2 linked regions of the Minwuia thermotolerans genome follow. The protein of the gene in region 2 interacts with the protein of the main gene of each other region in a pairwise test. Links are inferred from orthologs where the notes say so. Each region holds a gene or a part of one and is shown on either strand. Other genes may lie near its edges.

Region 1 (14,179 bases), on a different replicon or contig from region 2:
GCCTCGAGATGCCGCGTTCGGAGATCGCGACGACGCTGGAGGAAGCACGGGCGGCGCTGGAGATCGTCGGCCTGCCGACGATCGTGCGGCCGTCCTTCACCCTGGGCGGCCAGGGCGGCGGCATCGCCTATAACCGCGACGAGTTCGACGCCATCGTCACCAGCGGCCTCGACGCCTCGCCGGCCAAGCAGATCCTGATCGAGGAATCGGTGCTCGGCTGGAAGGAATACGAGATGGAGGTGGTCCGCGACCACGCGGACAACTGCATCATCATCTGCTCCATCGAGAACGTCGATCCGATGGGCGTGCATACCGGCGATTCCATCACCGTCGCGCCTGCGCTGACGCTGACGGACAAGGAATACCAGATCATGCGCGACGCCTCGATCGCGGTGCTGCGTGAGATCGGCGTCGACACGGGCGGCTCCAACGTGCAGTTCGCCGTCGATCCCCAGTCAGGCCGTCTGGTGGTGATCGAGATGAACCCACGCGTCAGCCGCTCCTCGGCCCTGGCGTCCAAGGCGACGGGCTTTCCCATCGCCAAGGTCGCCGCCAAGCTGGCGGTGGGCTACACGCTGGACGAACTGCAGAACGACATCACGAAGGTCACGCCGGCCAGTTTCGAGCCGACGATCGACTATGTCGTGACCAAGATTCCGCGTTTCACCTTCGAGAAGTTCCCCGGCGCCGAGCCGGTCCTGACCACGGCGATGAAATCGGTGGGCGAGGTCATGGCCGTCGGCCGCAGCTTCCACGAAAGCCTGCAGAAGGCGCTCCGCTCGATGGAAACCGGGCTCGACGGCCTGGACGACATGCCTCTCGACAGCGATGACGAGGACGCGCTGATCGCGGCCCTGGGCCGGCCGACGCCGGACCGGCTGCTGCTGACGGCCGAGGCGCTCCGCTTCGGTCTGGACAAGGAGCGCATCGCGCGGATCACGGGCTACGACCCGTGGTACATCGACCGCCTCGACGAGATCGTCACCGCCGAGGAGACGCTCAGGCTCGAGGGCCTGCCGCGGACACCGGCGGGCTGGCTGGCGGTGAAGAAGCTCGGCTTCGGCGACCGGCGCATCGGGAAGCTGACCGGGACCTCGGAATCCAAGGCCGCCGCGGCGCGGCGCATGGCCGGAATCCGGCCGGTCTACAAGCGGATCGACACCTGCGCCGCCGAGTTCGAATCCGAAACGCCCTACATGTACTCGACCTATGAGGGGTGGCCCGCCCCGGACGGCTCGATCCAGCCGGCCGAATGCGAATCCCGGCCCACCGACCGCCGCAAGATCATCATTCTGGGCGGCGGTCCGAACCGCATCGGGCAGGGCATCGAGTTCGACTATTGCTGTGTCCATGCCGCCTTCGCCCTGAAGGAGGCGGGATACGAGACCATCATGGTCAACTGCAATCCGGAGACGGTCTCGACCGACTACGACACCTCCGACCGGCTCTATTTCGAGCCGCTGACGATCGAGACGGTGCTGGAGATCGTCCGCGCCGAGGAGCAGTCGGGCGAGGTGGTCGGCGCCATTGTGCAGTTCGGGGGGCAGACGCCGCTCCGCCTGGCGCAGGGGCTGCTGGATGCGGGCGTGCCGATCCTGGGCACTTCGGTCGAGGCGATCGACCGCGCCGAGGACCGCGACCTGTTTCAGCAGATGCTGAGCAAGCTGGGTCTGCGCCAGCCCCCCAACGGCATTGCGCGCAGCCACGCCGAGGCGCAGGCCGTGGCCCAGCGGCTGGGCTTCCCCGTGCTGCTCCGGCCCTCCTACGTGCTGGGCGGGCGGGCCATGGAGATCGTCCACGACATCGCCGGCCTCGACCGCTACATCCGCGAGGCGGTGAAGGTTTCCGGCGCCAATCCGGTGCTGGTCGATTCCTACCTGGCCAACGCCATCGAGGTCGACGCCGACGTGCTCTCCGACGGCGAGGACGTGTTCGTCGCCGGCATCATGGAGCACATCGAGGAGGCCGGCGTGCATTCGGGCGACAGCGCGTGCGCCCTGCCGCCGTTCTCGCTCAACGGCGAGATCATCGACGAGATCAAGCGGCAGGCCGCAGTGCTGGCGCGGGAGCTGAACGTCATCGGCCTGATGAACGTGCAGTTCGCCGTGCAGGACGGCCTGGTCTACATCCTGGAGGTCAATCCGCGGGCCTCGCGGACCGTGCCGTTCGTCGCCAAGACCATCGGCAAGCCGATCGCCAAGATCGCGGCGCGGCTGATGGCCGGCGAGAAGCTCGCCACCTTCGGCCTCGACTGGGATGTCACGAAGCTGCCCTATACCGCGGTGAAGGAAGCGGTGTTCCCCTTCGCGCGGTTCCCCGGCGTCGACATCATTCTCGGCCCGGAGATGCGTTCCACCGGCGAGGTCATGGGCATCGCCAGAGACTACGAGATGGCCTTCCTGAAATCGCAGCTCGGCGCCGGCGCCCGCCTGCCGACGGGCGGAGCGGTCTTCATCTCGCTGCGCGACAGCGACAAGCCGCTGGCTGTGGCGATGGCGAGCCAGCTCCGGGCGCTCGGTTTCTCGATCGTGGCGACCCACGGCACCGCGCGGTACCTGAATGACAACGGCATCGAATGCCGGGCGATCAACAAGGTGCTGGAAGGCCGCCCGCACATCGTCGACGCGCTCAAGAACGGCGAAGTTCAGCTCGTCTTCAACACCACCGACGGCGAGAAGGCGATCCACGACAGCTTCTCGCTCCGGCGTACGGCGCTGCAGTTCCACATCCCCTACTACACCACCGCCGCTGGCGCCAAGGCAGCTGTTGCGGCGTTGCACGCCCTGAAAACGGGGCGTCTTGAAGTCGCCCCGCTGCAGTCCTACTATTGATGGACACCAAGCGCCGGTTGCTCTGAAAGCGACCGGCGCAGCTATTTCCAGCCATTTGCCGGAAACAAACGGGGTGAGCGCTATGGAACGCGTGCCAATGACGCTTCGGGGCCACAAGCGGCTCGAGGCCGAACTGAAGAATCTGAAGTCCGTCGAGCGCCCGGCGGTGATCCAGGCGATCGCCGAGGCGCGCGCTCACGGTGACCTGTCGGAAAACGCCGAGTATCACGCCGCCAAGGAGAAGCAGGGGTTCATCGAAAGCCGCGTGATGGAGCTCGAGAGTGCGCTGGGCCGGGCGGAGGTAATCGATTCCTCAAAGATGTCCGGGGATATCGTGCGCTTCGGCGCGACCGTCATGCTGGCCGATGTCGACAATGACGAGGAAAGCACCTACCAGATCGTGGGTGTGGACGAGGCGGACATCGACAGCGGCCTGGTCTCCATCACCTCCCCCATTGCGCGGGCGCTGATCGGCAAATCCGAGGGCGATGTCGTCGACGTCCAGACCCCGCGCGGCGAGAAGTCCTACGAAATTCTCGAGGTGAAGTGGATCTGAGCCGGGTCCGGGCCTGACCGCGACGCGTCCGCCGCCATTGTCGGTATCCGGACGCTACCCATATCGTTGGGAACAAGAACAACGAGAGGGTAGCCCGATGAAACGCCTGATAATCGCCGCGGTGTCCATGGCCGTGCTCAGTCTCGGTCTTCCCGCATTCGCCCAGGATGACGACGGCCGGCGCTATGAGCGCTGGCGCGGCGGCTATGAGACGCCCCAGCACACGGAACGTCTGGTCGAACAGCTGAATGACCTGATCCGCCAGGCCGAGCGCGACCGGGCGGCGAGTCCGGGCTTCCTGCAGGATCTGCGCGAGGCCCTGCGGCGTCACGAGACGGCGGAAGAGAGCCTGGAGCAAGGGACAGGCCGCAATGGCGGGACCGCGTCCCGTCCGGAAATCGCCGACGACTTCTCGGACGGAAACTTCACCGCCGATCCGGCCTGGACCGTCGCCCAGGGCGAATGGTTCGTGACCGGGGACAATCAACTTGCCTCTCATGTGGACGTCTCGCGCGAGGTGACGCCGGAAGAGGGCATAAAGCGTCTCTTCGAGGGGCTGCTGGGCAACAACCGGGGCCGGGAGGGGCGCGAGGGTGGCCGCGCCGTCAACGTCGCGTCCTCGATCTTCCTGACGCACGACATCTCCAACGCCTTCGATCTGGAGACGCGGCTCTTCAGCGGCGCCGAGGGCTTGCTGGAGATCGGCGTTTATCAGGGCGGCGATGGCCGCAATGGATACCGGCTGCAGTTCTCGGAGGAGGGCTGGATGCGCCTGGTCCGGGTCGGCAGCTCTATCGCGACGCTGCGTCAGGCGGACTTCACGTTCCCCGCCGCCGTGGCCGGTTCGACCCGCCCCGAGCCCTACGATGTGCGCTGGCGGCGGTCCGAGAACGGGCGCATGCAGGTCTGGGTGGATGGCGTCGAGAAGTTCAACCTGATCGACAATGGGTTCCGCGACCCCTTCGACGGTTTCCGTATGGTCAACGCCAACGGCCGCCATGGCATGGATGCGGTCCGCATCAAACTGCTGGAGTAGCCCGGCGGGGGCGCACTATCCGAGAGCGCCGTCGCCGCGCAGCCTTTCGATCTCCGCCCGGTCCAGATCGAGGACTTCAGCGAGCACGCCATCGGTCTGCGCCCCCAGGCTCGGCGCGCCGGCGCTGACGCCGGCCTCGGCCCGCGCGAAACGGAAGGGCGTGTTGACGACCTTGTGGCGACCCATCTGATCGTTGACCTCGACGATGCTGCCGCGTTCGAGCATGTGCGGATTTTCCAGCGCCTGCTTCGGCGTCAGATAGCGCCGCGCCGGGCAGCCGGCCGCCTCGATGGTTCGCGCCGCGTCCTGGGCGCTCTTGTCGGCGGCCCATTTCTCGACCTCGCCGAACAGTTCCATCCAGTGCGCCATGCGCTCGCCGGTGGTGGAAAACCGCGGATCGGTCAGCCATTCCGGATGGCCGCAGGCCTCCGCCAGGGCGGCGAAGTTCTTCACGGTCACCGGGGCGACGACGAAATAGCCGTCCTGCGCCTTGATCGGGTCGAAGACCGGAATGTTCAGCTTCTCGATCGGGAACTGCGCCTCCTGCAGTTCGAACGGGATCATGTTCATCAGCCCGGCGAGCAACTCGACGTCGATACGGTCGCCCTCGCCCGTGATCTCGCGGCGGTAGAGCGCGGTGGTGATCGCGATCAGCGCATGGTTCGCGCCCAGCACGTCGGCCGCCAGGGTGCGCGAGCTTTCAGGCTTGTCGGTCGCGCGCTGATAGCGGAACTCCGCCATGGTGTAGCCGCTGGCCGCGTTGATGATCGGCGCAAAGGCCGGGCGTTGCGCGTCGGGTCCGGTCTGTCCGTAGCCCGAGATCGAACAGTAGATCAGCCGCGGATTGCGCGCCGACAGGCTCTCATAGTCCAGATTCAGCCGCTGCATGACGCCGGGACGGAAGTTCTCGATCAGCACGTCCGCCTTCGCCGCCAGGTCGGCGGCCAGTTCGCGCCCCTTCGCCGACTTCAGGTTGAGCGTCACGCTCTTCTTGCCGCAGTTGAGCTGGGAGAAGAAGCCGCTCATGCCGTTCACCTGGGGCGGCGTGCCGCGCAGGGTCTCGCCTTCGGGCGGTTCCACCTTGATCACGTTGGCGCCCATGTCGGCCATCAGCCGCGTGGCATAGGGACCCGCGACGAAGGCCGTGAAGTCGACCACGGTCAGGCCCTCCATCGGCCGGGGCCTGGAACCATCAGACATGCGCTACCTCCCGCGCCAGTGAAATGATCTCCTGCGCCGCCTGGCTGTTCGGCCGAGCCTCGGCGACGCCGCGGCCCTCCAGGATTGTCGAAGCGAATGGCTGACGGTTGCCCAGTGTGGTTTCGGCGACGGCCAGACCGTCTGCGGCGATCATGGCGCGGATCCGGTCCGAAAGGCGGCTGCGGGCGGGCACGCGATTGAGCACCAGCAGGAAGTCGCGCTTTTCCCGCTCGGCCAGGTCGACGGTGTTCTTCGCCGCCCAGTAGTCCATGGGGCTGGGCTGGACCGGCATCAGCACGCGGTCGGCGGCGCGGACCGCCGACTTTGTGTCGGTTTCGCCATGCGGCGGGCTGTCGATCAGCACGACGTCGAAATCGCGGCGCAGCCGGCCGACCTCGCTGCCTGCGCGCCAGCCGGAGACCTGCCGCATCTCGATGGCGGCGACATCGTCGCGGCGGGCGCGCAATGCGTGCCAGGCGGTCAGACTCTGCTGCGGATCGATGTCGACCAGCGCGACGCGGCGGCCAAGTGTGGCGAGGGCCACACCGAGCTGAATCGTGAGCGTGGTCTTGCCCGCGCCGCCCTTTTGCTGGGCGATGGCGAGAATCGCGCCGTCCATGCCTTTGTCCACCCTCCTGACCGGAGGAGGGAGCTTAGAGGCCCGGGCGCGATTCCGGCAATTGCGAATCAGCCGGGGGAGGGTGTCGGCTGACGCCTGTCGATTGGCGTGACGAAGAAACGCCCTGAAGTGCTGGTGGCGAAGGGATTCTCCGACAGGTAGCAGTCGACCGTCCCGATGGTCCGGAAGCAGCGCAGCGCCAGCAACTGACCGGCGTCGCGGCAGGACTGGGAGTCGGTTCCGGCGCTCTCGCAGACATCGGCCACGTAGTCGGTCGCGGTAATGGGCGGCGGCTCGTCGAACAGCCGCGCCTCGCAGGCCGCGAGGGCGAATCCGATGATGGCGATGGCGAGCGTCTTCGACATGCCGACAGCTAACGCCTCAAAGGCTGAGAATTCGTAAACCTAGAGCGGCAGCAATATCCGGAAGCAGGTGCCCGAAGGGCCGGTCCTCTCCAGTTCCAGAGTCCCGCCATGGGCCTGCACCAGGTCGCGGGCGATGGTGAGGCCAAGGCCGGTGCCGCCTTCCCGCGCCGAGCCGACGAAGGGACGGAACAGGTTCTCGCGGGCCTTTTCCGGCACGCCGGAACCGTTGTCGGAGACGCGGATGGCGATATGGCCGTCATGCTCATTGGCGCTGACGCGGACCTCGCCCTCCTCACCGGCGGCTTCGGCGGCGTTGCGGCCCAGGTTCATCAGCACCCGGTAGAGCTGGTCGCGGTCGGCATGGACCTCCAGTTCGTCGGCCACGAGGTTCTTCCACGCCGGCGACTGGCTGGCGTCCAGGGTCAGCGTGTCGCCGACCTCCGCAACCAGGCTCCGCAGCCGGAACCGGGTCGGCCGGGGCGGCGGTTCGTCGGCGCTGCCGTATTTCAGCGACCGCTGGCAGAGTTCGATGGCGCGGTCCAGGGACTGGATCAGCCGCGGCGCCAGGCGTCTGACGGTCGGGTCGAGGGAATCGGAGAGCAGTTCGGAAATCACCTGCGAGGTCGCCAGGATGTTGCGCAGGTCGTGGCTGATCTTGCTGACCGCGGCGCCCAGGGCGGCGAGGTGGTTCTTCTGCACCAGGGCCTGACGCAGGTCGCGCTCCATCTCCGCCAGTTCATGCGCGGCCAGCGAGATCTCGTCGCCGCGCCCGGTCGGCAGTTCGGGCAGATGCGCCGCTTCCGGGTTGCGGCGGAAGGCCAGGATGTTCGCCGTCAGCCGGCGCATCGGCCGCACCAGCATCCAGCGCAGCGTCAGGAACAGCAGCGTGGCGCTGACGATGGAGATGAACAGGCTCAGGCTGAAGATGTTCCAGCCATAGTCCAGCAATGCCGCGCGCAGCGACGCCTCCGGCATGATGATCTCGACATAGGCGTCCTCGGCGTTGCGGGCGTCGCCGATGATCCTGAGCGTCCGCCCGTCGGCCATGATCATGGTCCGGAGCGCGTCGCCGATCAGTTCCATCGGTTCCGCCCCGCGCAGGTCGTAGGTCGCGTCGACGGCCGGCGGCATTTCTTCGGCGAGCAGCAGCATGCGCCGCTGGGGAAGCTTCATGACCACGCCGTTGACCCCGACCGCACGCAACAGGCGGTGTTCCAGATCCCTGGAGATCGTGTTGCCGGGGGCCGCCAGCACCGAGAGCGCCGCCAGATTGGCCTCCGCCAGCATCTGTTCCAGATAGCTGACGCGGTAGCGCGCCACCGAGGGCACGAAGATCATCACTTCCGCCAGCATGACGAAGATGACGGTCAGGATCAGCAGCCGCGACGACAGGCTGTTTCGGATCGAGGGCCGCCGTTCCCGTGACATGTCGCCGTTCATGGCGCGAGACTAGAGCAAATCCGGACCGGCTGGAATCGTTCTGGCGCGCCCGGCGATCCATGTTCCGGATGCGAAAAATGTGGCTGCGGGCTTCGGAGAAGGCTAGTAGTGGCAGACTGGATTTTCCGGGTATGCGCGGCGAGACCGTCGCTTGACGGTTTCGCGCGGTCTTTGGCATGCTTCGGAATTGGGCTGAACAACCTGGATCGGGCCGCGCATGATCAAGTCGGAACTGATCAATCGCATTGCTGAACGTCACCGGCGTCGCCATGTCGACGAGGATCCGGAGAGGCAGCTCAGCCATCGGGATTTCGAACGCGTCGTATCGACCGTCTTCGACGAGATTACCGCCGCGCTGTCGCGCGGGGATCGGGTGGAACTGCGTGGCTTTGGCGCGTTCTCGGTCAAGCGGCGGCCGGCGCGCGTCGGGCGCAATCCGCGCACCGGCGAATCGGTCGAGGTGCAGGAGAAGTACGTGCCCTTCTTCAAGACCGGCAAGGAACTCCGGGAACGCCTGAACACCGACTGAGCCCCCGGCCCGGCAGTGGAGCGTATCGTCTTGAAGTTTCTGAAAATTCTGCTTTTTCTCGCGATTCTGGTGATCGGCGTCTCCATCGGGCTTTCCAATCGCCAGGCCGTCGAACTGCGCCTGGAGCCCGTGCCCTACGCCATCGACCTGCCGCTGTTCGTCGTGATCTTCGCGGCCATGTTCGCCGGCCTTCTGATCGGCGCGCTGGCGATGTGGTTGCGCGATGGCCGCGTGCGGCGGCGGGCCCGCCAGGCCGAGCACCGCGCCCAGGACCTGGAGCGCGAGGTCCGGCAGAGCGGTGATGGCGAGCGGGCGGACCGACCGGCGCTGCAGAAGCCGAAGGCGGCCTGATGGAGGTCATCGACGCGGCGGCGGTGGACCGTGTGCTGGACGAGGCCGCGGTCGCCGACGCGCTGGAGGCGATGTTCCGGGACGGCTGCGAGCAGCCCGTGCGCCATCATCACGACGTCGCCGTGCCGGGCGAGGCCAATGCCACACTGTTGCTGATGCCAGCCTGGCGTCCGGGCGATGCGCTGGGCGTCAAGGTCGCGACTGTCTTTCCCGGCAACAACGACCGTGGCCTGCCGGCGGTGATGGCGCAGTACCTGTTGCTGGATGCCGGCACGGGCCGGCCGCAGGCGATCATTGACGGCACGCGGCTGACCGTCTGGCGCACCGCCGCCGCTTCGGCGCTGGCGGCGCGCTACCTGGCGCGGCAGGACGCCGCCGAGATGCTGATGGTCGGCGCCGGCGCGCTGGCGCCCATGCTGATCCGCGCGCACCGTGCGGCGCGGCCTTCGCTGGAGCGGGTGCGCATCTGGAATCGCAACCGGGACAAGGCCGCGGCACTGGTGGAGGAACTTTCGCGGCAAGGCGTCGCGGCCGAGGCGGCTGAAAATCTGGAGCAGGCGGCGCGAAGCGCGGACCTGATCTCCTGCGCGACGCTGTCGACCGAGCCGATCATCCGGGGCGCATGGCTGAAGCCCGGCGCGCACCTGGACCTGGTGGGCGCTTTCCGCCCGGACATGCGGGAGAGCGACGACGAGGCGCTGCGGCGCGCCAGCGTTTTCGTCGACACCCGCCCCGGCGCCACCAAGGAGGGCGGCGACATCGTCCGCCCCGTCGCCGACGGCGTTTTCAGGATCGAGGACATCGTCGCCGACCTCTATGATCTGTGCGGCGGGAGTCATCCGGGCCGCGACAGCGCCGAACAGATCACCCTGTTCAAGTCCGTGGGCGCGGCGCTGGAGGATCTCGCCGCGGCGCGTCTGGTCGCCGAAAGGGTGGCGAAGGAAGCCGTCCGGAACTGACAGGCCGTGTGCCTCAGCCGCCGGCGGCGGCGCTCTCGGCGTCCGGTTCCCCGGCTTCGCCGTCGTTCTCGGTTTCCGGGGGCGGCGCTGGTCCGCCCGGCTCCATGTCGTCGATGCCGGCCTGCCGCAACAGTTTCTGCAGCGCCTCGAGCTTGACCAGTTTCTCCTGCTTCGACGGGGTCGAGGCTAGGAAGTCGCTCACGAAATCGGGCGTGGCGAGGCAGCGGCGGATGGCGTCGCGCACGAGGACCGTCGCCTTGCCCAGGGTGAAGTAGTTCTCCACCAGCATCCGGAGCAGGCGGAAGCACTTCTCCACGATCGGGCCGTCGCCCGACGTCACGCGCTCGATCAGTTTGGCGTTGCGGATCACCTTGCAGGCGTAGTCGTCCAGCTTTTCGGCCAGCTTGCGGCGGTGCATGTCCTGCAGGGTGCTGTGCAGCACCTGTACCTGCAACGCGCGCAGCCTGACGAGCCGCTCGGTCACCGAGCCGCCTTCGCGGGTGAGGAACAGCTCGCCCTGGGGCGAAATGATGATGGGCACCAGGAACTCGGCCAGCTTGCGGCGGTTGGCGTTGCCGACGATGTTGCCTTCCAGCTGCAGCAGCAGCTCCGCCTTGTCATCGGGCGTTTCCGCCGGCGCGAGGTATTCCGAGACCGCTTCCGGATGCAGCCAGCGTGCGCAGCGCTGTCCCGCGGCTTCCATCATCGGCACTTCGCCGATCCAGCTGCCGTCGGGCTTCTTCAGCGTGCCGACCAGTTCACGCACGGCCGTGCTTTCCTGGGCCACGTCGCCGTCGACCAGGCGTTTCTTGCCCTTCAGGTTCTCGATCAGGTAGCGGGTCAGGGACTGCTGCGTGTTCGGCAGCTTGCCGGCGGCGATCAGCCGGCTCACCATGCGCGCCTCGGCGGTGTAGAGCGTGTCGTCCGGATCGGCCCTGCCGATGACAAGAGACGCCGCGGCGGCGAGTTCTTCCTTCAGGTTCTTCCGTTCCCCGACCAGCAGGTGGATCACCCGGCCGAGCGACAGCAGTTCGGCGACGAAGCTGTCCGCGACCTCGTGAACCCAGGCGGGGTGGTCGGTGCGCAGCATGCCCAGCAGCCGGGTCATCTTCTCGGCATAGGTCGTGGCGCTGGTCAGATGGCGGACCAGGGCAGCGTGCAGCATGAACGAGCGGCTTTCCTGATTCCGGACCCGCTCGATCACGCCGTCCAGGCCGTCCGGCCCGATCTCCGGGAAGGCGGGGGCTTCGCGCCGCAGGATCTTCACGCCCTTGTCGATCAGTTCGTAGATCTGCTTGATTCGCTCCTGCACGCCCTGGCCGGTTTCGCGGATCTGGGCGATGGCGGTCTGCTGGACCGCGCGCTGCAGCGACGTGCCGTTGTCCTGCAGCTTCTCGACATGGTCGAGTGAGTGGATCAGTTCGGTCGCCGTGATACCCCATTCGACCAGTTCGGTGCGGAGCAGGCGGTTGATCGCGCGGCGGCCTTCGTAGGAATAGAAGTCCTCGACCTTCCAGCAGACGCTGGGCACTTCTTCGGAATTGTACTTCGATGGCTTGGCCTGGGCGCCCGAGAAGAATATCTGGCCGGCGCGATAGGTGTTGCTCGCCTTGTCGAAACGCTCCCGCATGACCTTGACGGCCCGATAGGAGGCCCGGACCTCCTTGGCCTTCGCAATCGCCTCTTCCTGGTCGTCCGCGACCGCCAGGATGGTCCAGGTGGTGCCGCGCTGTCCGAGAATTTCGTAGTGGACGTTGTTCGCCTTCATTGCCCGTTCCACCAGCCCGACGGGAGCTGCCGCCGTCCGGAGATTACGGCCGGTCAGGTTAACGGACCATTTAACATGGCGGGCTGTGGCGCCTACGCGATGGCGGGTACGACCTCGGCCAGACGGCCGCCAATGCGGAGTGGTTCGACACGGCGGGCGAGGCCCGTGCGGTCGTCGCTCTCGACATAGACGCCGCAGACCGTGGCCTCGCCGCTTGCGGGGGAGAAGCGGCCGCCGGGCGTCTTCTGCATGAAGCGGCGGAGCGGCTCCTGCTTGTCCATGCCGATCACGGAATTGTAGTCGCCGCACATGCCGACATCGGTCATGTAGGCGGTGCCGCCCGGCAGGATCTGGTGATCCGCGGTCGGCACGTGGCTGTGGGTGCCCGCCACCAGCGAGGCGCGGCCGTCCATGTGGTGGCCCATGGCCATCTTCTCGCTGGTCGCCTCGGCGTGGATGTCGACCAGTGTGAAACTGACGGCGCGGCCCAGCGGATGGGCCTCGATGGCCTTGTCGGCGGCGCGGAAGGGGCAGTCGAGCGGATCCATGAACACCCGGCCCATCACCTGGACGACGGCGACGCGCCGGCCCCCGGGCGCATCATAGACGCCGACGCCGCGGCCCGGGGCGCCTTCGGGAAAGTTCGCCGGCCGCAGCAGACGGTTCTCCCGCTGGAAATGGGGAAGGATGTCACGGTTGTCCCAGACGTGGTTGCCGGTGACGATGACGTCGGTTCCGGCGGCGAACAGCTCGTCGCAGATTGGCGGTGTGATGCCGAAGCCGCCGGCGGCGTTCTCGCCGTTGACGACCACGAAATCGAGTCCGAGCCGTTTGCGGAGCTCGGGGATCCGCGCGACCGCCGCGTCGCGTCCCTGGCGTCCGACGAGATCTCCCAGATAAAGGACCTTCACGTGAATCTCCTGAATGCGGCCTCTGTGATCAGGCCGTGCAGTCTGACGTCATGGCGGCCGGCCGGCAGCCTTGGCACGAACTGGGCCTCGAAGGCCAGCCCGATGATCTCGGGATGATGGCCGCGCCGCCGCCACCGCTCGATCGTGCGGTCGTAGAAGCCGCCGCCATAGCCCAGCCGCGTGCCGGTCCGGTCCACCCCGACCAGGGGCGCCAGCACCAGATCCGGCCGGATCGGACGGGCCCTGACGCCGGGCTCGGAGATCCCGAACCCCGATTGCTGCATCAGCACATTGGGCAAGTAGCGGCGAAAGACAAGTGGATGGCGGTTGCGCACCACGACCGGCAGGCCGACCACCGCGCCGCGGTGGACCAGCGCCCGCACCAGTGGCAGGGGATCCAGTTCGTGGCCGAAGCCGAGATAGACGCCGACGCGGACGCCGGCCCAACTGGCACGGAGGGCCAGGCAGCGGTTCAGCGCCGCCCGCGCGCGCCCCTCGCCGCCGCGGTGCTCCCGGCGGCGCAGCAGATCCGCGCGCAGGCGCTTCTTCAGCGCCGTCAGGTCCTCCGGCCCCCCCGTCAACCTCAACTCCCAATCCCGTTCGCCGCATCCTATATACGGGAGATGGAAGACTTGTCAGTCTTGGGCCGACAGGCGAAGCCGTTCGCGGAGGGCCGCAGGTGAGTTGGCTTGTATTGGGATTCTGCGTGCTGCTGGCCTTGGCGCTGGCGGGCAAGGCGCTGTTGAGGGCGGACCCGAAGACCATCGCTCAGGCGATCCGCCTGGGCGGCGGTGTGGTGCTGGGCGTCGTCGGCCTGTTGCTGACGCTGCGCGGCCTGTTCGTCGTCGGCGGTCCGGTGGGGCTGTTCGGCCTGATGCTGCTGGCGCGGGGACTGGGCTGGCAGGGCATGCCGGGTCTGGGCATTCCCGGTCTCGGCAGCGGCTCCGCCTCCGGCCAGGGCGCATCGGACGTGCGCACGCGGTTTCTCGACATGACGCTGGACCACAGCACCGGCGAGATGGATGGCCTGGTGCGCGAGGGACAATTCGAAGGCCGGCGGCTGTCGGAGCTCGGTTTCGGAGAACTCGACGATCTGTTGCGGACCTGCCGGGTGGAGGACGACGATTCGGCCCGTCTGGTGGAGGCCTATATCGCCCGCGCCCATCCGGGGGAGGCCGGCGGCAGGGAAGAAACCGCATCGTCGGGCGGCGAGCGCCGGGGACCGGGCGCGGGCCGGCGCGGCGCCATGCCGGTTCACGAGGCGCTGGAGATCCTGGAACTGCCCGACGACGCCTCGGATGACGACGTGCGCGAGGCTTATCGGCGCCTGATGAAGAAGTACCATCCCGACCAGGGCGGCTCGGCGTGGTACGCCGCGAAGCTGAATGAGGCCAAGGACGCGCTGCTGGACCGGTGAGGCCCGCGCTTGTCGCGCCCGCCGCCGCGTGGCAGAAAACCCGCGATAACAAGTTGGAAAAAACGGAAGCGGTGACATGGGCAGAAGAGTGAGAAAGGCCGTATTTCCGGTCGGCGGCATGGGCACGCGGTTCCTGCCGGCGACCAAGGCCCTGCCCAAGGAGATGCTGCCCGTCGTCGACAAGCCGCTGATCCAGT
Region 2 (14,148 bases):
GGCCGAGGGGCCGACCACCTATCTGGGGCTGCAGGTCGCCGGCTTTCCCAACATGCTGACGCTGGTCGGGCCGCAGAACGCCGCCGGTTTCGGCAACATTCCCCGCGGCATCGAACAGAACGTCGAGTGGGTCGCGCGCCTGGTCCGCCACATGCGCGACAACGGCCTGGAATACGTCGCCGCAACGCCTGAGGCCGAGACCGAGTGGCAGGAGGAGGTCACCCGCTCGTCGGACAAGATGCTCCTGTCCAAGGCGGACAGCTGGTTCACCGGCATCAACCGCAATATCGACGGCCGTTCCCGCCGGGTCTATCTGCTCTACACGGCGGGCATGCCGGCCTATCGCGAGCGCTGCGACGCGGTCGCCGCGAAGGGCTATGAGGGCATGGAACTGCGCTGATGCGGCCCAAACCGCGCGAACACCGGGTTTTCAAGACAATTTGAAGCTGCGGGATCGGTGCGTTTTCGCGCCTGGGCCGGCCCGGCCCGGAACGCGGCGCCGGCTGCTGACGCGCGTTCACGCCGGCTTCACGCTGCACTCCGAAACCCCCGGATACCGCGGCTCCCGGCGCGGACGGCCCCTGTTGCACCCAGGTTCGCTTCGTCATCATCCCGCTGCCTTCACTGGACAGCAAGGAGAACCAGCCATGAAGACCACCCTGAAATCCCTCACCGTCGCCACCGCTCTCGCCGGCGCTGTCGGCATGGCCGCCGCGTTGACGGCCGCCCCGGCCCTGGCCGCCGACGGCGTCAAGTGCTTCGGCGTCGCCAAGGCCGGCGAGAACGACTGCGCAGCCGGCAATCACAGCTGCAAGGGTCACTCCACGGCCGATTACAGCGGCCAGGACTGGAAGATGGTCGAAGACGCCGGGAAGTGCATGGAGATGGGCGGCAAGCAGGCCGCCTTCGAGGGCATGAACGAGAAGGCGAAGATGATGAAGGACGGCTGACCCGTCCTCGGGGCGCGGCGGCGGTTCGTCCTTCGCCGCGCCCTTTCGCTTCCGGCTCCCGATCACGCGATCTCTCAACAACTCGTGTAGGGCGCGTGGGCGGGTTGCGGTCTTATCTTCCATCTCAGCGGGCCGCCGGACAGCGGCCTGAAAGAAGTCAACCAGACAGGGAGGCCGACCGGATGATGCGAGGCGCTGCGATGCTTGCGGCTGCGGTCATCCTGACCCTTTCGGGCGGCGTCCAGGCGGGCGAGCAGTACGTCGACGGCAGCGGCTTCGCGCTCAGCGGCTACGATCCCGTCGCCTATCGCGGTCTGGCGCAGGCGCCTTTCGGCGAACATCAACCGCCGGCCGTGCCCGGACGGGCCGGCTTCACCGCCGAGTACAACGGCGCCAGCTGGGCCTTCTCGACCGCCGCGAACCGGGACGCCTTCCTGGCGGATCCGGCAAAATACGCGCCCGCCTATGACGGCCACTGCGCCTTCGGCGTGGCCAAGGGCGGCAAGGCCCCGGGAAACCCGCATCTGTGGCGCATCCTCGACGGCAAGCTCTATCTCAACGTCACCCGCGCGGTGGTCGGCTTCTGGGAAGCCGACATCGGTGGCAACCTGACCGCCGCCGAACGCAACTGGTCCGGTATCGAGGGTCTTCCGGCCAATGACGGCGCGGTGCCGGAACTGGACGGCGCACAGGCGCCCGTCACCGAGTGATCACGCCATGCACGGCTTCTGCAATGTTGTGATGGCATCCTATCGAACACGGTCGTTCCGGCTGTTGCCGGGGCGGCCTTGGCGGACGGGGTTGCGGGGAACCCGGCCGCTGGCAACACTGACCGCCCCGCGGGTCAATGAAACACAGAGGAGAATCCTGATGAACGCCACCTTCAAGTCCCTTTCCGTCGTCGCCGCCCTCGCCGGTGCGGTCGGCATGGCCGCCACCCTCGGCCCGGTCGAGGCGGTCGCTGCCGACAAGGTCAAGTGCTACGGCATCGCCAAGGCCGGGCAGAACGACTGCGCCAACAAGGCCGGCACCCATTCCTGCGCCGGTCAGTCCACCGTCGATTACTCCGGCGGCGAGTGGAAGCTGGCCACCAAGGCCGAGTGCGAGGAGAAGGGCGGCCAGGAGCAGGCCTTCGACGGCGTCAACGAGAAGATGAAGGGCTGATTTCCAGCCGGGACAGGGGACGCCGGATGATCCGGCGTCCCTCTGCGCCTTGCCGGAACGGTCATTGGCCGCCATGAACCCGCCTGCCTCCAGCCTGCCGCCGACCGCCGGGTTCGGCCTGCGCCATCCCCATGTGCTGCAGGTCATCGACCGGCCGCCCGCCGTCGACTGGGTCGAGGTTCACACCGAAAACTACATGTATCCGGGCGGCCCGCGCCTGCGCCAGCTCGAGGCCGTGCGCGAACGCTTCGACCTCAGCCTGCACGGGGTCGGCCTTTCGCTTGGTTCGGTCGACGAGCCGGACCGGGATCATCTGAAACGCATCCGCGCGCTGGCCGACCGGTTCCGTCCCGCCGCCATCTCCGATCATATTGCCTGGGTGCGGGCGCCGAAGGCCGCGGGCGGGGCCAGCCTGAACGATCTGCTGCCGCTGCCCTGCACCGAGGAGGCGCTGGAGACCCTGGCGCGCAATATCGCCATCTTCCAGGACGCGCTTGGCCGCCGGGTGATGGTGGAGAATCCGTCCATGTATCTGGAGTTCGCCGGCGCCGAGATGGACCATGCCGAATTCGTGGCCGAGACCGTGCGCCGCGCCGGCTGCGGCCTGCTGCTCGACGTCAACAACATCCATGTCAGCGCGCGGAACCTGGGCTTCGACGCCAGTGACTACCTCGACCGCATGCCGTTCGAGGCGGTGGGCGAGATCCACCTTGCCGGCCATGCCGAGCGCGAAACGCCGGGCGGCACGCTGCTGATCGACGATCACGGCAGCCGCGTCCGCGACGAGGTGTGGGCGCTCTACGAGCGGGCCCTGGACCGGCTCGGAGCGGTGCCGACACTGATCGAATGGGACACCTGCATTCCCGATCTCCGGGTCATCCTGGCGGAGACGGCGAAAGCCCAGCGGCGCATGGACGCGCTGGCGGGTCCGCGCCGGGCGACGGCGTGAGCGGCCTCGCCGAGCTGCAGCGGCGTTTCGCCGAAAGCGTCGCCGGCAAGCCGGATCCGATACTGGACGCGCTCGTTGATGACGGCCGGCAGGCTGACCGCTTCGACGTCTACCGCAACAACACCTTCGCCTCGCTCCGCGAGGTTCTGGCCAATACCTTCCCCGCCATTGTGGCCATCATTGGCGAGGACCTGTTCGGCCGGCTGTCGGCCGCGTTCGTGCGGCACGCGCCGCCCCGGGCGAACCATCTGCTGGACTACGGCGCGGAGTTGCCGGGGTTCATCGCCCTATCGGAGCCCTTGCAGCGATGGCCGTTCCTCGCTGATGTGGCCCGCCTCGAATGGGCGGTGAATGCGGCCTATGGCGCGCCCGAGGCGACGCCGGTCGACCCTTCCGGGCTTTCCGGGCTCGCGCCGGTAGATCTGATGGCGCTGTGTCTTGCGCTGCATCCCTCGGCGGCGCTGATCGCCTCGGACTGGCCGGTGCATGCGATCCGGATGAACCCGCAATCGGCCGCCGACCCGGCGGCGATTCAGCCCCGGCCGGAGGCAGCGCTGGTCGCGCGGCCGGAGACGGAAGTAATCTGCCTGCCATTGCATCCGGCCGAGCAGGCCTTTCTGGCCGCGCTGGCCGAGGGCCGCACGCTGGGCGAGGCCGCCGAGCGCTGTCAGCAGGCCGATCCGGGCTTCGATCTGCAGGGCGCGCTGGCGCGACATCTGGCCGGCGGACTCTTCGTCCGCGCAGGTCATGACGAAGAAGGAGAACCGAAATGACGACGATGGACACGCCTCGGAGCGGTCAAGGCCTGGGCGGCCTCTATGCGGGCGTCTTCGGCCCGGTCGAGCGGGTGGGCGGCCCGCTGGTCGATCTCGCCTTCCGTCTCATCATGGCGCGCATCTTCTTCCAGTCGGGCTGGCTCAAGCTCAACGACTTCGAGAATACGGTCTTCCTGTTCCAGTACGAATACGCCGTGCCGGTGCTGCCGCCGGAGATCGCGGCGTATTTCGCCACCTTCTTCGAACTGGCGATGCCGGTTCTGCTGGTGCTGGGCTTCATGACCCGCCTCGCGGCCTTGCCATTGCTCGGCATGGCGCTGGTCATCCAGTTCGTGCTCGGCGCATCGAACCCGGCCTATTTCCAGTGGGAGCACTATTTCTGGATGCTGAGCCTCGTCTACATCTTCGTGCGCGGCGCGGGGCCGATCTCCCTCGATCACCTGATCTGGCGGAAGTCGGGTACCGTCTGAGCCCGGTGGCCTTCCTTCCCCGCGGGCGGTCTGCCATGTTGACCGCCGGCGTCTCGGGGGAGGAGCGGCATGAAATTCGGACTTAGATTCTGCAACACGGGCGCGTTCGTCGAACCGGGCCCGGCGATCGAGCTGGCCGAGGCGGCGGAGGAAGCGGGCTTCGAGAGCCTGTGGGCCATCGAGCACACCGTCGTGCCCAGGGGCTATGCGCCCAATGCGCCGCAGGTGGAGGGCGGCAAGATGGCCGGCGGCGTCGAGGATGTGGACATGCCCGACCCGATCGTCTGGCTGAGCTTCGTCGCCGCGCGCACCAGCCGCATCAATGTCGCGACCGGCATTCTGATCCTGCCGCAGCACAAGCCGCTGCACGTCGCCAAGCAGGCCGCCACCCTGCACCGGCTGGCCGGCGGGCGCTTCATGTTGGGCGTCGGCGTCGGCTGGATGCCGGAGGAATTCGAGGCGCTGGGCGCGTCGTTCGAGCACCGGGGCCGGTTCGCCGACGAGGCGATCCAGGCCCTGCGGCGGCTCTGGGCCGACAGTCCGGCCGAGTTCCATGGCGCCCATGTCGATTTCCCGCCGCTCTACTGCGAGCCGCGACCGGCGGGCGGGCACATTCCGATCATCGTCGGCGGCCACACCAAAGCAGCCGCGCGCCGCGCCGGGCGGCTGGGCGACGGCTATTTCCCCGCGCGCGGGGCGCCGGCGGACCTGTTCCGGATCGCCCGGCAGGCGGCGGAGGAAGCGGGACGCGACCCGGCAGGCATCGAGAGCACGGCCTCCCTGCCCGACGATTCGGCCGAGCTCTCCGACTACCGGAAGATGGGCGTGGACCGGGTGACGGTGCCGGTCTCGGCGGTCACCGGCATGCGGACGGCGGTCGCGAGTCCCGAAGAGGTTCTGTCGTGGAAGGGTTTTCTGGAAGACTGGGCGGCCTGACACCGGGCAAGGGGAGCAGCGACATGAAGTTCGGACTGAGATACTGCAACACCGGGCCCTATGTGGACCCGGTCCGCGCCGTTGAACTGGCCGAGGCGGCCGAGGAGGCGGGGTTCGAGAGTCTCTGGACCGTCGAACATACGGTCGTGCCGAAGGGCTATCAGCCCAACTACCCCTATGCCGAAGGCGGCCGCATGGCCGGCGGGACCGAAGACATCGATCTGCCGGATCCGCTGATCTGGATGGCCTGGGTCGCCGCCCGCACCAGCCGGATCAAGCTGGCGACCGGCATCCTGATCCTGCCGCAGCACAAGCCGGTGCACGTCGCCAAGCAGGTGGCGACGCTGGATCACATGGCCGGCGGACGCATCGTCCTCGGCGTCGGCGTCGGCTGGATGCCGGAGGAATTCCGCGCCCTGGACGCACCCTTCGAGGCGCGGGGCCCGGTCACCGACGAAGCGATCCGGGCCCTGCGCCGGCTCTGGGTCGACAGCCCCGCCGAGTTTCAGGGCGAACACATCCGCTTCGATCCGCTCTACTGCGAGCCCAGGCCGCCGAAGCGCCACGTGCCGATCGTCGTCGGCGGCCATTCGAAAGCGGCAGCGCGGCGCGCGGGCCGGCTGGGCGACGGTTTCTTCCCCGCCCGCGGCGCGCCCGTCGATCTGATCGATCTGGCGCGGAAGACGGCCGAAGAGGCTGGGCGCGATCCGGCCTCGGTGGAGATCACCGTCTCCATGCCGGAAGACCCGAAGGAACTGGACGGGCTCGCCCGTCTCGGCGTCGGACGGGTCACGGTGCCGGTCTCCGCCATGGCGGGACTGAAGTCAGCCCTCCGCGGCCCCGAGGACGCGCTGGCCTGGAAGCCCCTGATCGAGGAATGGGGCGACAGTTAACCAATGGTAGAGCTTCCCAAGGAATATATTGATGAGGTATTTGTCTACAAGACAGATAAAATAGCTGAACTCGGTAATCGACCGGACCGAACCATGATGATCCGGTTAGATATGGCGAGTTATTTTAGAAGTCTTGTTCATGATGGTTTGGCCGAGTGGGTGTCTGAACGATATCAAACACCTCTGCTGGTGCTTTGTCCTGAGCCAATGAGTGGGAATCCAAAACAAGACTCTAATATTGTAATTCCCAACAATGTGAAAAAATGCGCGATCCCAATTACGGAAAAATCACATCCGCCTGGTTTCTTCCATGCGCCATATTATTTGAACGAATATTTAGATACGCCAGTTGGTGTGCTGGCTCGCAGACCGATTACATCCAGAGATTGTATTTTATTTCTAGCTAACTATATGGGCGCAATCCATATGAAGCGTGAACTTGTCGATGGTGAGGGCAGAAGAAATATTAAGCCGAAGCAATTATATGAAATTAATCAAACTTTTAGTGTTTTTGATAATCCCGGCGTAATGAATTTCTTCGACAATGCGGCGATACTCATTTGGCGCGCATTGAAACCACTGCGTGATGAGGTTGCCTCCTACTATGAGGGCAACGACACCGAAGCCTAGTGAGCCGGCAACAATTGATCCAAATTGCAGTTCGTTGCTGACCCGTACTCCGCTGGATTCGTCGATACAAGACCGGATCGCCGAATCTGGTGGCGTGTCCGAGACTGGCGTGCGGAGACGGCGGGCTGGCCAGCCCGGCCATCCCCGGCCCGCCTGCGCCGCCTCAGCCGACGATGTCGACCGTGGCGAAGAAGTAGGCGATCTCGTTGGCGGCGTTCTCCGGGCTGTCGGAACCGTGCACCGAGTTGGCCTCGATGGATTCCGCGAATGCCTTGCGGATGGTGCCTTCGTCGGCCTCGGCCGGGTTGGTCTTGCCCATGACCTCGCGGTAGCGGACGACGGCGTCGTCGCCTTCCAGCACCTGCACGACAACCGGTCCGGAGGTCATGAAATCGCAGAGCGAACCGAAGAACGGGCGCTCCCGGTGGACGTCGTAGAAGCCCTCGGCCTGCTCCCGGGTCAGGCGGATGCGGCGCTGGGCGATGATCTTCAGGCCCGCGCCCTCGATCATGGCGTTGATCTTGCCGGTCAGGTCGCGGCGGGTCGCGTCGGGCTTGATGATGGAGAGCGTGCGTTCGGTGGCCATGGTCCTACCCCTCGTTCGGTTCGGGTCGCGTTGAGAACTCGCGCCGCCCGTGCCGGATCGGCCGCGAAAGAATGACGCCCGGCTTATAGCCGCACCGTCCTCTGCGGCCAACAGCGGCGATGCGCCGCGCCGCCGATTGCGCTATGGAAGCGCCCCATGCTTGTACTGGAAGACATCACGATCCGCATCGCCGGGCGGACGCTGCTGGAGGGCGCGACCGCACGCATCGCCACCGGTCACCGCGCCGGGCTGGTCGGGCCCAACGGCACCGGCAAGACGACGCTGCTGCGCGCCATCATGGGCGAAGTGGCGATGGACTCCGGTTCGATCGAGACTCCGCGCGGCTCGAAGATCGGCACGGTCGCGCAGGAGGCGCCGACCGGGCCCATGCCGGCGATCGAGGCGGTGCTGGCAGCCGATACCGAGCGCGCCGATCTGCTGGCGGAGGCCGAGACGGCGACGGACCCGCACCGCATTGCCGACATCCAGACCCGGCTCACCGACATCGGGGCGCATGCCGCGCCGGCGCGCGCCGCCACCATTCTCGATGGTCTCGGCATTCACGCCGACCGTCAGGACCAGCCCTGCAGCGCATTCTCCGGCGGCTGGCGCATGCGCATCGCGCTGGCCGCGGCGCTGTTCGCGGAGCCGGAGATCCTGCTGCTGGACGAACCGACCAACCATCTCGACCTGGAATCGACGCTCTGGCTGGAGGACTTCCTGCAGAAATACCGGCACACGGTCATCATCGTCAGCCACGACCGGGATCTGCTGAACCGCGCCGTCACCGATATCCTCCATCTCGACCAGCTCGGCCTGACGCTCTACGCGGGCAACTACGACAGCTTCGAGGAGCGACGCCGCATGGCCCAGCGCCAGCAGGCGGACCTGGCCAACAAACAGGCCGCCGAGCGCGCGCACATTCAGTCCTTCGTCGACCGGTTCCGCTACAAGGCCTCCAAGGCGCGCCAGGCGCAGAGCCGCCTGAAGATGCTGGCGAAGATGCAGCCCATCGCTGCAGTGGTCGAGGCGCGCGCGCCGCGCTTTCCGTTCGCCGAACCGCAACGGCTGGCGCCGCCGATCATCTCCATGGAGAACGTCGATGTCGGTTACGAGCCGGGGCGGCCGGTGCTGCGGCGCGTGAGTCTCCGGCTCGACGATGACGATCGCATCGCCCTGCTGGGTGCCAACGGCAACGGCAAGTCGACGCTGGCCAAGCTGATCGCCGGGCGGCTGCAGGCGGAAGCGGGCAGGGTCAGCCGGTCCTCGAAGCTGAAGATCGGTTTCTTCGCCCAGCACCAGATCGAGGATCTGAAACCCGGCCGGACGGCGCTGGACCACATACGGGAACTGCGCCCCTATGACAGCGAGACGGTGCTGCGCACGCGGCTGGACGGCTTCGGCCTCGACCACAAACGCGTCGAGACGCCGGCCGCCGAAATGTCGGGCGGCGAGAAGGCCAGGCTGGCGCTCTGCCTGATGGCGCAGGGGGAGCCGCATCTGATCATCCTGGACGAGCCGACCAACCATCTCGACATCGACAGCCGCCAGGCGCTGGTTCAGGCGCTCAACGCCTTCGGCGGCGCGGTGATCCTGGTCAGCCATGACAGCCACCTGGTCGAGGCCGTGGCGGACCGGCTCTGGCTGGTCGCCGGCGGCAGCGTGGAGGCGTTCGAGGGCGACATGAACGACTACAAGCGCCTGGCGCTGTCGGAGGCGGCGGAGGCCGCGCGCCCCGACCGCGCGGCCAGGGAGGGCGCGGCGAAGCCGAACCGGCGCGAAGCGCGCAAGAAGGCCGCGGACGCCCGCGCCGAGCTGTCGCCGCTGCGCAAGTCGATGCGCAAGGCCGAGAAGGACATCGAGACGCTGACGGCGCAGATCCGCCGCATCGAGGCGCATCTGCACGATCCGGAGATCTACCGGGGCCCGCCGGAGAAACAGGCGGAGCTCAACCGTCTCAAGGCCGCGGCCGAACGCGCGGTGGCCGAGGCGGAACAGCGCTGGATGGAGGCGGCGGAGCGCCTGGAGAACGCCGGCTGAGCCGGGCCGGGTTCAGCTGTCGTCCAGGCGGCGGAATTCGAAGGCGACGATGACCCGGTCGATGGACTGGCCGTGGGTCGAATAGGGCAGGCCGATGACCTCGCAGGAGCGGAAGTCCCCGCGCGCATTGGCGTAGGCGATCTCCCTGGCCTGCGGCAGACCGGTTTCGGCGGTGGCGAGCAGGGTCGTCCAGTAGGCGCTCGGCGCCCGCTGGTTCGGGATTTCGCCCACCTGCCGGCCCTTGAGGTTGCCGCCCATGTGCGCGTCCACATCGGTACCGGTGAGGCGGTAGACGAAGTCGACCGGATTGCGTTCGACCGAGAGCACGGCAAGATTGGGCAGCAGGTGCTTGACCTCGGCCGGGTCGAAATCCTCCCGCCGGGGCCAGATGCGCTCGCCGCGGGTCGACAGCCAGTAGCGCAGGGCGGCCTGCGTGACCTCCGAGCGCAGTCGGTCCTGCGCCTCGGCCACGGTGTCCCTGATCTTGCCGTCGTCAGGTTTCGCCAGCATCACACGCCCAGTGAAAATGCGAGTACGACCGCGCCCGAATGCAGCGGTTCCTTCGGTCAACAGTCATGCGTCACCGGCTATTCGGAAAAATGTGACAGTGGTCACGGCGCCTGTCCCGGCAGGCGCATGCGCACGGCCGGTTCACGCTTTCCCTGGTACGCGCCGCCTGGCGGGGTTTCACCGCCGGACCGCGATCACAATCTGGCCGGCAGGAACGGCGTGCCGTGACCGCGGACGCCGGCGGCAGGGAACCGGGGAAATGCTCGACTGGCTACAGGCCAACAGCACGGTCATCCAACTCGTCTTCACGGCGGCGATGGTCGCCGTGTGGGTGCTCTACCTGCAGATATTCCTGACCAGCATCCGCCGCCAGAAGCGGCCCAACATCGTCATCAGCTGCGGCGCGGGCTCGGGGATGGATGCGCGCATCCTTGTCAGCAATCTGGGATTCGAGCCGATCTTCATCGTCGACGTCATCATGACCGTGTGGACCAGCGAACAGGAACACAGGACGGTGGTCACCGACCGGAGCGAACTCAGTCCCGAACAGCTCGCCCGGCCTACCGAAGCGACAAACCAGGGCCCGCTCAAGACCGGTGAGTACACGGACATGGGCAGTTTCCGGGAATTCGTCGAACGTGTGCGCCAGTCCGATCATGTCGATCTCGACGGCAAGGTGGAGGGCATGGATATCAAGGTGATCGGCACCACGGCGGCCCAGTCGCGCCTGATCGCGGCGGAGCGCGAATTCGCCCTGACAGGCGAGGGACGGGACGAGCGTCTCCGGCCGACCCGCGTGGTGACGACGCAGGTCCGCTCCGGCCGCGGCCGCCGGCGATTGCGCAGGGAACTGCACGAACGCCTCCAGCCCCCTTCGTCCTGATGGACTCAGCCGCCGGTCTCGAACTGGAGTTCCACGGTCATGCCGTCGGGACCGGCGACGAAGATCTGCCTGAGCGGCAGGCCCGGCACGTCGTTCTCCCGGTACTTCAGGCCGGCGCGTTCGATCGCCGCCTTCTGGCCGTCATAGTCGCCGCCGCGAAAGGCGAAATGGTCCACCGTGCCCTTGCCCAGCGCGGCGTCGGCCAGGTCGCTGCCGACCAGATGCACCACCGCCTGGCCGCCGGCATAGAGCCAGTAGCCGGGGAAGGCGAAGTCCGGGCGGTCGCCGACATGCAGGCCGACGATTTCCTCGAAGAAGCGGCGGGTCGCTTCCAGGTCGGTGCAGCGGACATTGACGTGGTCCAGGCGCATCATCGGCCCACTCACATGTTGATGGTCTGCCCCCGCACCGCCATTGCGGCTTCCTTGACCGCCTCGTTCAGCGTCGGGTGGGCGTGGCACATGTGGCCGACCTCGCTGGCGGTGCCGCCAAGCTCCATCACGGCCAGGGCCTCGTGGATCATGTTGCCGGCGTCGGGACCGATGATGTGGACGCCCAGCACCTGGTCGCTTTCCTTGTCGGCCAGGATCTTCACCATGCCGTACTTCTCGCCAATCGAGCGGGCGCGGGAGTTGGCGGAGAAGGGGAACTTGCCGACATTGTAGGCGATGTCCGCTTCCTTGAGCTGTTCCTCGGTGCGGCCGATGGAGGCGATCTCCGGCCAGGTGTAGACGACCCCCGGTACGCGGTCGTAGTCGATGTGCCCGGCCTCGCCGGCGAGGAAGTCGGCGACGATGGCGCCCTCATGCTCGGCCTTGTGCGCCAGCATCGGCCCGGGAATGCAGTCGCCGATCGCAAAGACGCCGGGTACGGATGTCTGGAAGTGCTCGTCGACGGGAATGAAGCCCTTCTCGGTCTCGATGCCGAGATCCTCGAGGCCGAGGTCGTCGGTATAGGGCCGGCGGCCGACCGCGACCAGCACGACGTCGGCCTTCAGTTCCTCGGCGTCGCCGCCCTTCGCGGGCTCGACGGTGAGCTTGACCTGGGTTTTCTGCGCTTCCGCGCCGGTGACCTTGGTCGAGACCTTGAACTCGATGCCCTGTTTGGAGAACAGCACCTTGGCGCGCTTGGAGACCTCGCTGTCCATGTTGGGCAGGATGCGGTCGAGGAACTCCACGACGGTCACCTCGGCGCCGAGCCGTCGCCAGACGGAACCCAGCTCCAGTCCGATATAGCCGCCGCCGATGACGATCATCGACTTCGGCACCTTCTTCAGGTCCAGCGCGCCGGTCGACGAGACGATGCGCTCCTCGTCGATCTCGACATTGGGGATCGTGGCGACGTCGGAGCCGGTGGCGATGAGGATCGTGTCCGTCTTGACCTCGTAGGCCTTCTTCCTGTCGTTGGGCGTCACCGAGACGGTCTCCCGGTCGACGATCCTGCCGAAGCCATAAGCCAGCTCGACCTTGTACTTCTTGAACAACCCCTCGATGCCGTCGGTCAGGCTGGTGACGACCTCGTCCTTGCGGCCCAGCATGGTCTTCAGGTCCAGCTTCGGACTGGCCTTGATGCCGTGCCCGGCGAAGTGCTCGCCGGCCGCTTCCTCGTAGAGATGGGAACTCTGCAGCAGCGCCTTCGAGGGGATGCAGCCGACATTGAGGCAGGTGCCGCCCAGCCGCCCGCGCTTGTCGACGCAGAGTACCGTCATGCCGTTCTGCGCGGCGCGGATCGCGGCGACGTAGCCGCCCGGGCCGCCGCCGATGATCACCAGATCGTAGCGCTTGTCGTCACTCATCGTATCACACTCCTGCCCGCACTCGCTTGGCGAGGGTTCAATTCGCTCCCCGGCGTTCCGCGGCGACAGCCGCCGTCAGAGATCCAGGATCAGCCGCCGCGGGTCCTCCAGGTTCTCCTTGACCTTGACCAGGAACAGCACCGCTTCGCGGCCGTCGATGATGCGGTGGTCGTAGGAGAGAGCCAGGTACATCATCGGCCGGAGCTTGATCTCGCCGCCGACCTCCATCGGCCGCTGCTGGATCTTGTGCATGCCCAGGATGCCGGATTGCGGCGGGTTGAGGATCGGCGTCGACATCAGCGAGCCGTAGACCCCGCCATTGGAGATGGTGAAGGTGCCGCCCTGCAGTTCGTCCAGCCCCAGCTTGCCGTCCCGGGCGCGCGTGCCGAGATCCGCGATGGTGCTTTCGATGCCGGCGACGGACTTCTGATCGGCGTCCCGGACCACCGGAACGACCAGGCCGTTCGGCGTGCCGACCGCGACGCCGATGTGATAGTAGTTCTTGTAGACGATGTCGTCGCCGTCGATCTCGGCGTTGACCGCCGGCAGTTCCTTCAGCGCCGCGATGCAGGCCTTGATGAAAAAGGCCATGAAGCCCAGCCGGACGCCGTGCTTCTTCTCGAAATCGTCCTTGTAGGCGCTGCGCAGCGCCAGAACCTCGGTCATGTCCACCTCGTTGAAGGTGGTCAGCATGGCCGCGGTGTTCTGCGCCTCCTTCAGACGCCGGGCGATGGTGCGGCGCAGCCGCGACATGCGCACGCGCTCCTCGCGGTCCTCTTCGGGCCGCGGCCCGGAGGAACCGGGCATGCTCTCCGGCGCGAGCGCCGCCTGGCTGCCGCCCGACGATGACCGCTGCCGTTCGGCCTGCTTCGCGCGGCCCTCGGCGATGGCGCGCGCGACGTCGGCGCGGGTGACGCGGCCGTCCTTGCCGGTACCCTCGATGCCATCCAGGCTGACGCCCTTCTCATCGGCCAGGGCCTTCGCGGAGTCCATGGCCACGAGATCCTTCGCCGGCCTTTTCGGCGCCGCGTCCTTCTTCTCCGGCGCCTTGTCCTGCTTCGGCTTGTCGTCGGCCGCCTTCTTCTCTTCCTTCGGCGCCTCGTCCTTCGCCTTCGGCTTGTCCTCTGACTTCGTGCCTTCGGCGCTTTCGTCGATGCGGCAGAGCAGGGCGCCCACCTCGACGGTAGCGCCTTCCTCGGCGACGATCTCCGCCAGCGCGCCGGCCGAGGTCGCATTCACCTCCAGCGTGACCTTGTCGGTCTCCAGTTCGCAGAGGGGATCGTCGACGGCGACGGCGTCGCCTTCCTTCTTGAACCACTGGCCGACCGTGGCCTCGGTGATCGACTCGCCCATCGTGGGCACCTTGATTTCAACAGCCATGTCGCGCCTTTCGCGTCGGTGCTCTTGTTGGTCTTCAGTATTCCGGGTTGGCGCCGGCGGGCTCGCCCTTGAGCGCCTTGGTGCAGAGGATGTCCTGCTCCTTCAGGTGCACCTTCGCAAGGCCCGTGGCCGGCGAGGCCGAAGGCGGACGTCCCACATAGCAGGGCCGCTTGACCTTCTTCATTT

The links.
Region 1: the proteins of ndk (region 2) and CWC60_RS19720 interact in binary tests that used the Escherichia coli proteins (3 or more experiments, as listed by UniProt). The link is inferred for Minwuia thermotolerans from one-to-one orthologs.

The regions. Positions count from the first base shown.
Region 1 is NZ_PIGG01000068.1:63,164-77,342, forward strand. Bases 11,355-14,173 are described here. They hold CWC60_RS19720 (5-formyltetrahydrofolate cyclo-ligase), read right to left. Parts: upstream 13,147-14,173; coding sequence 12,562-13,146; downstream 11,355-12,561. Other genes in these bases: CWC60_RS19710 (hypothetical protein), read right to left, coding at 11,355-11,654; CWC60_RS19715 (TIGR00282 family metallophosphoesterase), read right to left, coding at 11,747-12,565; CWC60_RS19725 (DnaJ domain-containing protein), read left to right, coding at 13,245-13,982; galU (UTP--glucose-1-phosphate uridylyltransferase GalU), read left to right, coding at 14,059-14,173. Outside these bases: carB (carbamoyl-phosphate synthase large subunit), read left to right, coding at 1-2,831; transcription elongation factor GreA, read left to right, coding at 2,914-3,387; CWC60_RS19670 (hypothetical protein), read left to right, coding at 3,485-4,423; CWC60_RS19675 (CaiB/BaiF CoA transferase family protein), read right to left, coding at 4,439-5,623; ParA family partition ATPase, read right to left, coding at 5,616-6,242; CWC60_RS19685 (hypothetical protein), read right to left, coding at 6,311-6,607; CWC60_RS19690 (sensor histidine kinase), read right to left, coding at 6,647-8,035; CWC60_RS19695 (integration host factor subunit beta), read left to right, coding at 8,265-8,576; CWC60_RS19700 (lipopolysaccharide assembly protein LapA domain-containing protein), read left to right, coding at 8,607-8,927; lhpI (bifunctional Delta(1)-pyrroline-2-carboxylate/Delta(1)-piperideine-2-carboxylate reductase), read left to right, coding at 8,927-9,886; more of CWC60_RS19710, read right to left, coding at 9,900-11,354; more of galU, read left to right, coding at 14,174-14,179. UniProt on the Escherichia coli protein: Involved in the removal of 5-formyltetrahydrofolate.
Region 2 is NZ_PIGG01000034.1:184,452-198,599, forward strand. The notes cover bases 5,644-8,431. They hold ndk (nucleoside-diphosphate kinase), read right to left. Parts: upstream 7,355-8,431; coding sequence 6,932-7,354; downstream 5,644-6,931. Other genes in these bases: CWC60_RS11600 (LLM class F420-dependent oxidoreductase), read left to right, coding at 5,644-6,138; CWC60_RS23270 (hypothetical protein), read left to right, coding at 6,142-6,768; CWC60_RS11610 (ABC-F family ATP-binding cassette domain-containing protein), read left to right, coding at 7,511-8,431. Also shown: CWC60_RS11560 (flavin-containing monooxygenase), read left to right, coding at 1-400; CWC60_RS11565 (BufA1 family periplasmic bufferin-type metallophore), read left to right, coding at 648-950; CWC60_RS11570 (YHS domain-containing (seleno)protein), read left to right, coding at 1,133-1,660; CWC60_RS11575 (BufA1 family periplasmic bufferin-type metallophore), read left to right, coding at 1,821-2,114; bufB (MNIO family bufferin maturase), read left to right, coding at 2,188-3,063; CWC60_RS11585 (HvfC/BufC N-terminal domain-containing protein), read left to right, coding at 3,060-3,836; CWC60_RS11590 (DoxX family protein), read left to right, coding at 3,833-4,309; CWC60_RS11595 (LLM class F420-dependent oxidoreductase), read left to right, coding at 4,379-5,245; more of CWC60_RS11600, read left to right, coding at 5,269-5,643; more of CWC60_RS11610, read left to right, coding at 8,432-9,394; CWC60_RS11615 (PAS domain-containing protein), read right to left, coding at 9,407-9,904; CWC60_RS11620 (hypothetical protein), read left to right, coding at 10,164-10,787; CWC60_RS11625 (VOC family protein), read right to left, coding at 10,793-11,161; lpdA (dihydrolipoyl dehydrogenase), read right to left, coding at 11,170-12,582; odhB (2-oxoglutarate dehydrogenase complex dihydrolipoyllysine-residue succinyltransferase), read right to left, coding at 12,658-13,962; CWC60_RS11640 (2-oxoglutarate dehydrogenase E1 component), read right to left, coding at 13,997-14,148. UniProt on the Escherichia coli protein: Major role in the synthesis of nucleoside triphosphates other than ATP. The ATP gamma phosphate is transferred to the NDP beta phosphate via a ping-pong mechanism, using a phosphorylated active-site intermediate.